DNA from 3 places in the Microbulbifer sp. JSM ZJ756 genome. Region 2 is predicted to be linked to each of the others. Evidence: predicted binding sites of a transcription regulator. Region 2 holds the regulator's gene; each other region holds the start of a gene.

Region 1 (4,516 bases), on a different contig from region 2:
CGGACAGGTAGGTCTCTTCCTGTTCACGCAGGCATGTGCGCGCAACGATGGCGCAGACCATCACCGCCAGGATCCCTGACACGTGGACCACATGCTCCGCCAGGTAAAAGGTACCGAAGGCGGAAAGTACCAGGGTGACAAGTGCCGCGCCGGCAGAGCGCAGGAACAGCACCACAATCGCGGTTACCAGCCCGCACAGCAATCCCAGCGCCAGGCCACCAAAAAAAATCACCGCAAAATACAACGCGACCGTACCCGCACCGGCAAGTGGCTCGCCGGTTGCCGTCGCGCCCTCCATGACACTGTGGGAGGCCACCCCGAGGACCAGCGAGAACAGCACGATGGCGGCGGCGTCGTTGAACAGGCTCTCGCCTTCCACCAGCGTCAACAATTCCTCGTCCGCACCGGACTGGCGCAGGCGGTTGATTACAGCGACCGGGTCGGTCGCGGCCAGGATGGCGCCGGTCAGGAAAGCCGCGATCCAGGGAAAACCGGGGTGGTCGATCCCGTAGTAGAGGAGCAGGCCGACCAGCACGGCTGTGATCACTGCGCCCAGGGTGGCGAGCAGCAGGATTGGGCCAATCCAGCGTTTCAGCAGCGATGGCTCGATACGCCAGGCCGCCTCGAAAATCAGCACCGGCAGTATGACGAAGAACACCAGCTGGTGCAGGTTGTCCGCGCGGATACCGGTATCGAAATCAATCACCGGCAACAGCATCCCGGCCAACACCCCGGCCACCAGGCAACCGAGTGTGTTATCCGTGCGCAGCACCCGCGCCAGCCCCAGGCCCACCACCGCGGCCACCGCCATATACAGTCCCTGCCCCACCAGGGTGGTTACGCCGTCCACTATTCCACCCCCCGGTCGCTGGCAATTACCGACTTGGGCTTGACCGCCGGCACCAGCTCGCTGAGGGGTACCGCCACGCCACGTTCGTTGATCACCTCCACATGGTGGCGGCGCAACTGGCGCGGCTCCGCCACACCGCAGGAGTGGGCGATATAGCCCACTTCATAGGCCATATTGCGCGCGTAGTTATAGACCCGCTCCGCCTTGTCCACCGGATCCAGTCCCTGCTGCAGGTCCGGGTTGTGGGTGGTTACCCCTGTCGGGCAGGTGTTCTTGTTGCACTGCATCGCCTGGATACAGCCCAGTGAGAACATAAAGCCGCGCCCGCAGTTGACGAAATCCGCCCCCATCGCCAGGGCCCAGGCCACCATGGACGGAGTCAGTAACTTGCCGGCACAGATCACCTTGATGCGATCGCGCAACCCGTACTGGTCCAGCAGGTCCACCACCAGTGGCAGGCTGCGGTTCAGCGGCAGCCCCATATAATCCATCAGGCTCTGCGGCGCCGCGCCGCTGCCGCCATCGGCGCTGTCGACGGTAATAAAATCCGGCGCGCTTTCCGGGCCGCGCCGCTGGATCGCCTCGCACATCTGGTGCAGCCAGTCACTGGTACCGATCACGCACTTGAACCCGGTGGGCTTGCCGCTCACCTCGCGAATATGCACCAGCATATCCAGCAGGCCGTCCACGTCCCCGAACTCCGGGTGCGCATTGGGACTGATGGAGTCCTGCCCCTCGGGAATACCACGGATGTGCGCGATCTCCGCGGTGACCTTGATCCCCGGGAGGATACCGCCCTTGCCAGGCTTGGCACCCTGGGACAGCTTCAGCTCGAACATGCGCACCTGCTCGTGGGCAGCCACAGCTGCCAGTTTCTCGTCTGACAGGCAGCCCTCGGCATCGCGCACGCCGTATTTTGCCGTGCCGATCTGGAAGACCACGTCACAACCGCCTTCCAGGTGTTCCGGCGCCAGGCCACCCTCGCCGGTGTTGAGCCAGATTCCCGCCCTGGCCGCACCGTGGGACAGCGCCCTCACCGCAGGTACCGACAGGGCACCAAAGCTCATGCCGGAGATATTGAAGAAGGAACTGGTGGTGTAAGGCTGGGCGGCGTAGCCCTCCCCCACTGTCACCGGCGTCGGGGGCACGGCGTCTTTTTCCAGAGTGGGAAAGGGATGGTTCAGGAACAGGACATCACCGGGCTGGTTCAGCGGCCGGGTCGAACCAAACGCCAGGGTGGAGTCCACGTTCTTGGCCGCGCGGTAGACCCAGCTGCGCTGGGCGCGATTGAAGGGCAGCTCCTCCCGGTCCAGGGCAAAGAAATACTGGCGAAAGAATTCGCCCAGGTGCTCAAACTTGTACCGCAGGTGCCCGATTACCGGGTAATTGCGCCGGATGGCATGCTTGGTCTGGCTGACATCGGACAGGTAGACGTAGATGACATAGAGCAGCAGGACCACCAGTGCGAACGCGAACAACAGCGCAAAAACCTGTAAAACCTGCACCACAAAGGCGCGGATAGCATCGACTACGTCTAGATCCATGGCCCACTTCCGGTTGTGACTGTCTTGCGCTTCATTGTATGCCTTGCGGGTCACACTTGCATGTACCTGCCCGCCCGCCATAAACTGTACATTTATACAGTAAACAAAACCCTGAATCCCAGATGGCAAACGAAGATCCTTCCAACCCCTTGCAGGTCCGCACCGGCCGCGGCGTAGCCAGCAACCTGGCTGGCCGCTTTGTGCCGCAGGCCAGCACCCGCGAGAGCGACGGCTGGGAGATAGAACCGGAACCGCTGGAGCGACTGCTGACAGAGGCCATCGAGGAAAAGGCCAGGTCGATCATTGCCACCAATAACTCACCGGACCTGCCCTTCAGCCAGTCGATCAACCCCTACCGGGGCTGTGAGCATGGCTGTGTCTACTGCTATGCGCGTCCGGCCCATGCCTACGTGGACCTGTCACCAGGGCTGGATTTCGAGAGCCGGCTGTTCTTCAAGGCCAATGCTGCCGGGTTACTGGAACAGGCCCTGCGCAAACCCAGTTACCGGTGCTCACCCATCGCGCTGGGCTCCAACACCGATCCCTACCAGCCGCTGGAAAAACAGAAGCGCATCACCCGGCAGCTGCTTGAAGTGATGCAGCGCTTCCAGCAGCCGGTCACCATCGTCACCAAGGGCCAGCTGGTCCTGCGCGACCTGCCGCTGCTGGCGGAAATGGCGCAGGACAACCTGTGCCATGTGGCCATCAGCGTAACTACCCTGGACAGGGAACTGAAGCGAAAGCTGGAGCCGCGCACCGCCGGCCCGACAGCACGCCTGCGCACACTGGAGGCACTGTCGGCCGCCGGGATCCCCACCGCGGTCATGGCCGCGCCGATGATTCCGGCACTGAACGACAGCGAACTGGAGGCAATCCTGCAGGCAGCGGTCGATGCGGGAGCCTCACAGGCTGCTTATATCCTGCTGCGGCTGCCCCACGAAGTGGCGCCACTGTTTCGCCAGTGGCTGCAGGTACATTACCCGCAGCGTGCTGCACACGTGATGAGCATCGTGCAGCAGAGCCGCGGCGGCCGGGATTACCAGAGTGACTTTTCCCAGCGCCAGACCGGTACCGGAGTCTTCGCACAGCTGTTGCAACAGCGCTTTCGCGTGGCAATCAAGAGGCTGGGGCTAAACCGGCGCAGACTGACACTGGACTGCAACCGCTTTCAGCCGCCGGCCGCACCCGGGGACCAGGGGGACCTGTTCAGTCTCTAGGCGGGCAGAGGATCTCAGAGAATGGGTACAGGGGGGAGGCAACCCGACGGGCACCGCGACCGCCATGAATGAAAAAGGCGATGCAATGCATCGCCTTTTTCCTATCGGGCCGGGGAGTCAAACTCCCCCGTTAAGGTTAAAGGGGGACCGCGCTAGCGCGTCTCGCCGCTGTCAGCCAGTTGACCGGCTGTCATCTCGGCACCGGCACTGAATCCCGGTGAGGTCTCCCCCGCATATTCCGGAAATCCGGCGCGAGCGGAAACTACCTTCTCGCCGGGCACCGTGGTGTCAGTCACCAGCAGTCCCTTGACCACCTGCCAGGCCACCGCCAACGCGCCGACGATAAATACCACGTCGCCGATAGTGCGCACCCAGCGCAGCGTCTGCAGCAGGCCGCCCTGCATAAAGCCCTCGCTACGCGCATACCAGAGTCCCTCGGAGGCGCTGGCAACAAACTGGATGATGCCGACCGGCAGCAGGCTGGTGAACAGCATCAGCACCAGGCCCCCGTTCAGCCACCAGAAGGCGGTTTTCATCAGCTTCTCGTCAAATAGCAGGGATGGACGGATATAGCGCAGCACCAGCAGGGTGAAGCCGAGCGCGAGGAAACCATAGACCCCGAACAGTGCCGCGTGGGCATGGGTGGCGGTGGTATTCAGGCCCTGCACATAGTAGAGCGCGATCGGCGGGTTGATGGAGAAGCCCAGCACGCCGGCACCCAGCATGTTCCAGAAGGCCACGGCGACGAAGAACATCAGCGGCCACTTCAGCTGCTGCATCCAGGGCGCGCGGCTCTTGAGGCTGTAATGCTCCCAGGCTTCGTAACCCAGCACGATCAGCGGTACCACCTCGAGCGCACTGAAAGTCGCCCCTACCGCCATCACCGGGGTGGTGGTGCCGGAAAA
Region 2 (4,516 bases):
CGCCACACCGCCGCGGAAGAGGCTACCCAACAGCTCCTCCACTTCCAGCTTTTCGCCTGCAGCCACCCGCCGGTCCAGGTCTGCGGCCAGGGTCTCTGTAAAGGGCGTCAAAAAACGCTCAAACACCGCCTGGATCAGTTCTTTTTTTGACCCGAAATGATAATTTACCGCTGCGAGATTGACCCCGGCGGTACTGGTAATGGTGCGCAGTGAGGTCTCCGTGAAGCCACGTTCGGCAAACAGTACCTCTGCGGCATCCAGAATCCGACTGACCGTATCTGTCTGGGTCATACAAATTCAAACCAACAATTTAAACACTTGTTTTGATCTGGCTGAGATTAGCACACTTGTATCCGAAAAATCGCGGGTACTGAAGGCGGCAGGCAGACATTAGATTGGAAGTCAAACGCAAGGGGACAAGGATCATGGCACATAGCCACCCTGACATAGGCAACTGGTTCGAGATGCTGGAGAGCGGACAACTGTTCGAGGTGGTCGCCCTCGACGACCTGCACAGGACAATCGAAATCCAGTACCTCGACGGCACCCTCGATGAGCTGGACATGGAGCAATGGCAGGTATTGCCGCTGGCTCCGGCTCCTCCACCCGAAGACGCCAATATCGCCTATGGCATGACCGCACGGGAGCACAGCCCCAGCTCCAGCGATCCCGGCATACCCGAAGAGCAAAACCCGCTGGATTACCTGGAGGGAGAGAGCTTCAGCGGTACCGATGAATCCCTCTGAAGCGAATGACTACTGCTCGCGCTCGCGGATGTAGTCGATAATAATTTCTGCCGCCTCATCGACGGTATCGACAACATGGAAGAGGTCCAGGTCGGATGCGTCGATACATTTGCTCTGCAGTACCGTATCCACCAGCCAGTCGCGCAGGCCCGCCCAGTAGCGGCGCCCTACCAGAACAATCGGGAAATGAAGGACTTTCTGCGTCTGCACCAGGGTCAGGGCCTCGAAGAGCTCGTCCAGCGTGCCGTATCCGCCTGGCAAGCCGACAAACCCCACGGCGTGCTTTACGAACATGAACTTGCGCACAAAAAAGTAGCGAAAGTGGAGGCTGATATCCTGGTATGGGTTGGCCGTCTGCTCGAACGGCAATTCAATATTGAGGCCGATGGATGCCCCCGGCTGCGGGTGTGCCCCGCGATTGCAGGCTTCCATCAATCCCGGCCCGCCGCCGGTGATTACCGAGATTCCCTCCGCAGCCAACAGCTCCCCGAGCCGTACTCCCTGTTTATATTCCGGGCTTTCTTCGGTAAACCGCGCGCTGCCAAATACGGTCACCGCACCAGTCAGCGCAATCAGGCGCTCTATTCCATCCACCAGCTCGGACTGGATACGCAGGACGCGCCAGGCCTCGGGCATCTTGGCATCTAACATTCCACTTTCCCTGTTCTGTCGCGTTTCTCAACGCTTGTTATTTTGTCGGTTCTTCCCTGTCTCTCCCTCCAATGTAGCAGTATGTGACGACAGCGCTGTGAATTTGCGCCGGGGGTAAATCTGTATATAATCACAGCAACTGTATAAAAATACAGACACACGACCAGGTGAATCTATGACCAATCTCACGGCCCGCCAATCCCAGGTACTCGAGCTGATCAAGACCTACCTCGATGAAACCGGCTATCCCCCTACCCGCGCGGAAATTGCCCGGCAGCTGGGGTTCCGATCCCCCAATGCCGCCGAAGAACACCTCAAGGCGCTGGCCCGCAAGGGTGCCATCGAAATGGTGGCGGGAGCCTCCCGCGGAATCCGTATACCCGATTATCACCCGGGGTTGCCGATCGTCGGTCGTGTAGCAGCGGGTAACCCGATACTCGCCGAGGAAAATATCGAGGATTACTGTGACCTGCCCACAGACTTCTTCCACCCGCCGGCAGATTACCTGCTGCGCGTCCACGGAATGAGTATGCGGGATGCGGGAATTCTCGACGGCGACCTGCTGGCCGTGCAGCGCACTGACCAGGTACGCAATGGGCAGATCGTTGTCGCCCGGATTGAGGACGAGGTAACCGTCAAGCGCTTCCGCCGCAAGGGCAACCAGGCAACCGTGCAACTGCTGCCGGAGAACGAGGAATTCGATGTAATTCAGGTAGATATGCGCGACAAGCACTTTGTCATTGAGGGCCTGGCCGTGGGCGTGATCCGGCAGAGTCCCTGACCCGGGCACACTCTGTAACGACGAACCCCCTGCCCTCCCAGTTGGGCAGGGCCTAACCCCCTATCTTCTCAGCAACCCACGCCTTCGCACTATTCCGCGGGTTTCGTATAGTCCCGCGGGTACCTGCCGCCGTCCGTAACTGTCACCAGCATCAGCCACGCACACGCGTCTGCGCCCCTGGCGTGCGCCCGGGCAGGACGGCGCGGCGGCCTGGCACAGTTCAACAGCCGGTTCGAGATGGGTATCAGGTGGGCCCAGTGAGGGGCTGGAGGGTATTGGATGGGCGACCAGCAGCAGCATCGGCTGTGTTGCCGCACCGCTGGCCGGCCCCGGCGAGGGGATCAGTGGATTGTGTGGTTAACAGGCTCCAATTCCTCTTCCTCGAGGTATTCGGCCGCAATCTCATCAATATTCTGCACGGCGTCGATGCCGGCTTCCAACATGGCACGGGCCACTGCAATCTTGTGCTCGCGCAAGAATTCAGAGCTGGCGTCCGAAAAATGAATACGCACCAGCGGATCCTCCTTCTCCCCGGCACGGCGCAGGGCGACATCGCCGTTGGCGAGTTCGATAATTTCAAAAGTTTCGGAGGACATTCGCTTCTCCTGCAACATCAAGTTTTGCGCAGTGTAACACAGGGAAGGAGGTAGAATCAGTGTACGGGAGGCTCCGGACTGCCCCGCGGGCCTGGGGCGGCCAGGGCTGCTGCAGCCGGAGCGCAGCAGGCAGTTGCTGGATCGCGGCCCCCGGGTTGGCCGCTAATACTCTTCCATATGCGCTCGCTGGCGCCGGATTAGCTCCACCATCGACTCCCGCCAGTTCCGCAGGGCATCCAGGTCAGGGGCGGCAGATTGCCGTGAAAGGTCGCGAAGGGGAATTACCTGCGCCGGGGAGCCCGCTCCATTGCCTTGCGAGGCGCGGCTACCGGAGAATTGCCATAACCCCAGCCAGGCCGCTTCTATACCCGCCAGCCAGCTCTCCGGGTCCCCTGCCAGGGCCTCCAGTTCGGCCGCCTCGGAAGACGACATACCGCGGGAGGCAGCATCACGGGCGAGCTGCCCCGGCGACTCCGGCTGGCTGCCCAGTTGCAGCTGGTGCGCCAGCTCACACAGGAACGCCCGGTATGCCAGCCACAGTTGCAACACCACGGCATCCTGCACGGCAGCCTGGTGCAGCCCCCCTGCGGGAGCGGACTCAAGCAGTAGCTGGCTTTTGCGCAATGCCGCGGCCACGCTGCCGGTGTAGGGGTTGGCCATAGACCCTACTTGTCCTTGGCGGCGGCTTTCTTGCGTGCCGGCTTGCGTTTGGTCGCCGCTTTCTTGGTCGCCGCCTTCTTGGTCGCTTCCACCTGCCACTTGCCATCGCGATAGAACGCGCGCCAGCCGGTGGCCTTGCCGTCTTCCTCGGACTGTACGTACTGCTCCTGGGTCTTGCGACTGAAGCGAATTACCGTATCGCGGCCCTGGTCGTCCTCGGTGGGCGCCGAGAACAGGTAACTGTACTTGGGATCGATCTCATCCTTGTGCGGCAACACCTCTTTGACCAGCGGTGCCCGCGTCTCGCGGTTCTTGGGGAACTGGCTGGCAGCAAGGAAAAGCCCCGAGGCACCGTCGCGCAGGATATAGTGGTCTTCCACCTTCTGGCAGGGCAGTTCAGGCATGGGCACCGGATCCATTTTGGGCGGTGCAGGCTGTCCATTCTTGAGCAGCTTGCGGGTGTTCTTGCACTCGTCATTGGTGCAGCCAAAGTACTTGCCGAAACGGCCCGACTTGAGCTGCATGTCGCTGCCACACTTGTCACATTCAATCACCGGGCCATCGTAACCCTTGATCTTGAAGGTGCCCTTCTCTACCTCGTAGCCATTACAGTCCGGGTTGTTGCCGCAGATATGGAGTTTGCGCTGCTCGTCCAACAGGTAACTGTCCATGGCCGTGCCGCACTTGGGACAGCGCCGCTTCTCTCGCAACTGGCGGGATTCCGCGTCCTCGTCCTTGTCAGCATCCACTGCCTCGTCCCCGGACACCAGGTTCATGGTGTTGGTGCATCGTTCCTTGGGCGGCAGCGCATAGCCGGAACAGCCCAGGAAAACCCCGGTGGAACCGGTGCGGATCTGCATATGGCGCCCGCACTTACTGCACTCGATATCGGTGTCTGTGGGCGTATTGCGGCGCATGCCGCCCTCTGCCGCCTGGGCTTTCTCCAGGCGCGAGGAGAAGTCGGAATAAAATTCGTTGAGCAGGTCCTTCCAGCCCTTGTCACCTTCGGCGACAGAGTCCAGTGACTCCTCCAGGCTGGCGGTGAACCCGTAATCCATCAGGTTCTTGAAGCTCTCGCTCAG
Region 3 (4,516 bases), 470 kb from region 2:
ACTGGGTATCGCCGGGCAAACCGGCAGCCTGGAGAAAGGCAAGATGGCGGACGTGGTGGTCTGGTCGGGCAACCCGTTCAGTGTCTATACGCAGGCAGAAAAAGTCTTTATCGATGGCGAGCTGATGTACGACCGTGACGATCCCGCGCGGCAGCCGCGCAGTGATTTCGAGCTGGGTATTATCGAGGCAGAGGGGGAGCGACTGTAATGACCAGATTCCTGATTCAACTGGCGCTTGCGGGCCTGTTCGCACTCCCGGTACATGCCGAGACCGTGCTGATCAAGGGGGGCAAGGTATACACCCTGTCCGGTATCGGTACCCTGGCCGAGGGTGATGTCCTGGTGCGGGATGGCAAGGTGCAGGCGGTGGCCCCCTCCATTAACGAGCGCGCCGACCGCGTGATCGATGCGCGCGGCAAGGTGGTGACCCCCGGTGTTATCGCACCCCAGTCGGAGCTGGGGCTGACCGAGATTAGTGCTGCCAGCGCCACCAATGATTACGCAGTCAGCGGTGAGAGTATTGGCAGCGGCTTTGACCCGCGCCCGGCGTACAACGCGAAGTCCACCCTGATCCCCTATAACCGTGCGCACGGCGTGACCCGCGCGGTGGTATTCCCGTCGATCAGCACCTGGGGTGAGGGTGCCGGCAAACTGCACCGGGTTTTTGCCGGTCAGGGCTTTGCCATTTCCCTGAACGGCGATTTCGACAGTGTGGTAGCGGAAGAGCTGGGCCAGAAGGCCTACCTGGGTGAGCTGGGCAGCCAGCTGGCCGGCGGCAGCCGGGCCAATGCCTATGCCCGCATCGAGACAGCCCTGTCCGAAGCCCGGGAATACCTGAACAACCGGGAGGCGATCCGCCGGGGCAACTGGCGTGAGCTCAATCATTCACTGGATGACCTGGAGGCGCTGCAGCCGGTCGTACAGGGCCAGCAGCCGCTGATTGTTACCGCCAATCGTGCCAGCGATATCCTCCAGGCCCTGGAGTTGGCCGAGGAGTACAAGCTGCGGTTAATCATCCAGGGTGCCGCCGAGGGCTGGATGGTAGCCGAGCAGCTGGCTGCCGCCCGGGTGCCGGTGATTATCGATGTGGTTAACAACCTGCCGATCAGCTTTGAGAGCCTGGGCGCTCGGTTTGACAACGCGGCGCGGATGCAGAAGGCCGGTGTCACTGTGGCCATTGGCGGCCCGGGTTATGGTTCCACCCACCTGGTGCACCTTGCGCGCCAGTCCGCCGGTAATGCGGTGGTCTACGGCTTGCCGTACGAAGAAGCCCTGAAGGCCATCAGTACCAATGTTGCGCGCATTTTTGGCCTCGAGGGCGGAGTGCTGCAGCCGGGTGGTGTGGCCGATATCGTCGTCTGGAGCGGGGACCCGCTGGAAGTCACCAGCTATCCCGAGCAGGTACTGATTGGTGGTGAGCCGCAGTCACTGGTGAACCGCTCGACGCGCCTGCGCGACCGCTACCTGAAGCCCGAGCAGGGCCATGAAATGGGCTACAAGTTCTGAGCCCGCTGATGGCCTGGACTTGTCCCGGATAAGATTGATAACAGAACAGGGCGGGACCGGGTCCCGCCCTTTTTACATGGGGAGTTTCCAATGATGGTTCCATTGACAGGCCTGTATGGCGGCCTCTGCGCGTTGCTGATCCTGGCGCTTGCCTTTCGCGTGGTGCGTTTTCGTCGCGGCGAGAAGGTGGGTGTGGGCAGTGGCGGTAAACACTATGCAGAGGTGTTGATCCGCACCCACGCCAATGCGGTCGAGTATGTTCCCATTGCGCTGCTGATGATGCTGGTGGCGGAGATCAATGGCCTGTCCGCTTTCTGGCTGAATATCCTCGGTGGCCTGCTGGTGCTGGGCCGTTTCCTGCACGCCTGGGGCCTGACGGCCGGCAGAGGCGGCTACCACTACGGTCGCTTCTGGGGCACGACATTGACCTGGATCGTGATCACTGCCTATGCATCGATCAATATCATCGGGGCATTCTAGGCGGGCAGCAACGGACCCCTGTTGTAGGAGCGGCCGCTGGCCGCGATCACAATAAATCCTGCTGTCAGTACTGTTATATGCCTTAGGGAATGGTCTGAAGCTCGCGGCCAGCGGCCGCTCCTACGGGGGTTTGTCTACTGGCAGCGATCGGTGGCTCGGGGCATTGCAATCGCGGCCATGGGCCGTTCCTACAAAGAAGGGTAGGGTGTAAGGCGCAGGGCGCACGGGCAAAAAAAAGCCCGGCAGATACCGGGCACAGTACAGGGATGGTTTGCGTGACATCCCCGGGTGGGGATTCATGCGGGAAAATTACTGATTCGCGGCCAGCGGGGTGACGCGGTCGTCGGCCTCGCCCTGTTCGTTGCCGGTTTCTTCGGCGCTCTCGCCTGCAGTCTCTTTTTCTGCTTCCAGCAGCATTTCAGGCTTGCCCTTGCAGGCCTTGGCCAGCACTTCGCGGCGCTTGGCCAGCAGCAGGCCAATTTCCTCGCCCGCGGCTTCGGAAATACCGTCAATATTTTTCTCGATCAGCGAGGTAATATTGGCGGCCAGCTCCAGCATCTTGTCGTGTTCTTCCGCATCTTTCTTGTTGTCGAACATAGCTCCGTCTCTATCGCATTTCCAAACAGCAACTACGGCCATGTGTGCCTCCGGTTATTGTTCAAGTAATCATACTGTGTGAACGTACAGTATCTGTATGGCTGTCCAGTGTCAACCGACGGTGACGACCTTGAAGAGATTCTGGCGTGAAATGCGGCAGGTATGCGGGGCGGCAGGGGAGCGCAGTAGCCCCGGGTTGAACGCAACCCGGTGTTATCTGCGCCAGGCCTTGCCCGGGTGGAACCGCCGTGATGCGATAAAGCGATGGCCGGCTGCGTTTTGCGCCCCCCCCGCGGCACCAGTGGGCTGCCATAATAGCCCTGCAGTCGGGCGCCTCCTCCCCCCAGTAGGCGCCCGCAATTGACCCCGCAGTGTGAGATTGAGGCCCGCCACCCGGCGGGCCTTTTTTATTGGCCCGGGATCCTGCGGGCCGGGGAGTGTACCTAGATGGTCAGTACCAGCCGCGCTGCCAGGGCCACCAGCAGGATGCCGAACAGCTGCTGCAGCCGGTGCATTACCGGACCGCCGGACCAGTTGCGGCGGCGGCCGGCCGAGACTGCCAGGGTCACCAGGCAGTACCAGACTGCATCGATCCCGGCCGCCAGGGCGGCCATGCCCAGCTTTATCCCCAGTGCCTGCTGTTCCCCCACAAACTGGCTGAACAACGCCGTGAAGAAGATTGCGATCTTGGGGTTGAAAAAGGCAATACCGAACCCCTGTGCTGCGGCGCGACGGGTGCTCAGGGGGGCGATCTCGGCCCGTTCGCCGTTGGGGTCCGGCGCCCTGGCCCGCAGTGCTTTCCAGCCCAGGTAGAGCAGCATGGCGGCGCCGCCCCACTGGAGGATGTTGAACAGGAGCGGCGACTTGGTGATCAGTACTGCCAGCCCCAGGGCCGTGAGGACCGCATAGATACCTACGCCGGCCCCGTGGGCCAGTGCAGCGGCGATGCCGGGGCGTACGCCGGCAGCGGCGCCCCGCAGGATAATCAGCAGACTGGGACCGGGTGACATGGCCCCCAGGGCACAGATACCGGCCAGGGACAGCCAGGCGACAATATCCATCAGAAGCCACCCCCTTTTTCCAGCCAGGCCTGCTCGGCCGGTGTCGAGGCCCGGCCCAGGGCCTCATTGCGGTGTGGGTAGCGGCCGAATTCCTCGATCACCTCCCGGTGCGCCAGGGCGTACTGGTAGAAGTTCTCGGCCTGGGCCGCACCCTCGGCGCCATCGAGGTGGCTCTTGCGCAGGCGGTCGAAGAACTCGATCGAGCGCTGCTGCATCTCCAGGCTCTCGCCGTGCTCCAGGGGCATCCCCAGGAAAGCCCGCTGGTAGAGGCCCAGCAGGTTGTCGTCGCCGCGCCCTATCACCGCCATGGCCACCTCCCGCGCAAGGGGGTCCCCGGCGAAGGCCCGCGGGGTGCCGCGGTAGATATTGCGGGTGAACTGGTCACAGAGCAGCACCAGGGCCAGCTCCCCGGCCAGGCTGGTGCGCCAGTCCCCCAGTTCCCCGGCCAGGGCCGCCTCGACGGCGGGGCCAAATTCCTCCTCGATCTTCTGGTCCAGTGTCTCGTCGCGGGTAAACCAGAGCTGCCGGTGGCTGTCCGCCACCGGCGCATCCAGGTGTTCGCTGCCAAACCAGAAACGCAGTACGTCGGCGGGCTGGGTCATCGGGCTCCCCTGAATTTTTTTTGCAGCCGGTGCATCCATAGGGCCTCCCGGCGGCATCTTAAGGCTGTAAACGGAAATTATATGGAGGCTACCATGGTAACCCCTGAGACAGGATGTGTGAAAAAGGTTAAATTTTACGTCGCGCTGGTTGCATTCCTGGCAGCGGCCCCGGCCATGTCGACCCCGGTTGTGTCGGCAGAGTCGCTGGAGCTGCCCATTGCCAAGGTCCAGCAGGAACTGGCCGAGAAAGCCGAGCAGGCGGTCTCGGAT

What was found. The regulator LexA, encoded in region 2, represses DNA repair genes until DNA is damaged. The targets are predictions, from matches to a motif close to ACTGTNTNTANANACAGT.
Region 1: ACH6CX_RS04345 (PA0069 family radical SAM protein) is a predicted target of LexA. The motif match lies at 2,478-2,495, and genes of this name have one in related genera.
Region 3: ACH6CX_RS00170 (YebG family protein) is a predicted target of LexA. The motif match lies at 2,657-2,674, and genes of this name have one in related genera.

Annotation. Positions count from the first base shown of each region.
Region 1 covers NZ_JBISER010000002.1:83,806-88,321, reverse strand. The annotation lists gene ACH6CX_RS04355 (cation:proton antiporter) at 1-850, opposite strand, end outside; gene ACH6CX_RS04350 (FMN-binding glutamate synthase family protein) at 850-2,394, opposite strand; gene ACH6CX_RS04345 (PA0069 family radical SAM protein) at 2,517-3,611, shown strand; gene ACH6CX_RS04340 (nitric-oxide reductase large subunit) at 3,764-4,516, opposite strand, start outside.
Region 2 covers NZ_JBISER010000001.1:498,237-502,752, forward strand. The annotation lists gene ACH6CX_RS02175 (TetR/AcrR family transcriptional regulator) at 1-291, opposite strand, end outside; gene ACH6CX_RS02180 (DUF6763 family protein) at 426-746, shown strand; gene ACH6CX_RS02185 (TIGR00730 family Rossman fold protein) at 756-1,397, opposite strand; gene lexA (transcriptional repressor LexA) at 1,573-2,178, shown strand; gene ACH6CX_RS02195 (hypothetical protein) at 2,520-2,774, opposite strand; gene ACH6CX_RS02200 (DUF6586 family protein) at 2,937-3,434, opposite strand; gene topA (type I DNA topoisomerase) at 3,440-4,516, opposite strand, start outside.
Region 3 covers NZ_JBISER010000001.1:27,280-31,795, forward strand. The annotation lists gene ACH6CX_RS00155 (amidohydrolase) at 1-208, shown strand, start outside; gene ACH6CX_RS00160 (amidohydrolase family protein) at 208-1,506, shown strand; gene ACH6CX_RS00165 (MAPEG family protein) at 1,597-1,986, shown strand; gene ACH6CX_RS00170 (YebG family protein) at 2,296-2,625, opposite strand; gene ACH6CX_RS00175 (LysE family translocator) at 3,027-3,644, opposite strand; gene ACH6CX_RS00180 (DUF924 family protein) at 3,644-4,246, opposite strand; gene ACH6CX_RS00185 (hypothetical protein) at 4,364-4,516, shown strand, end outside.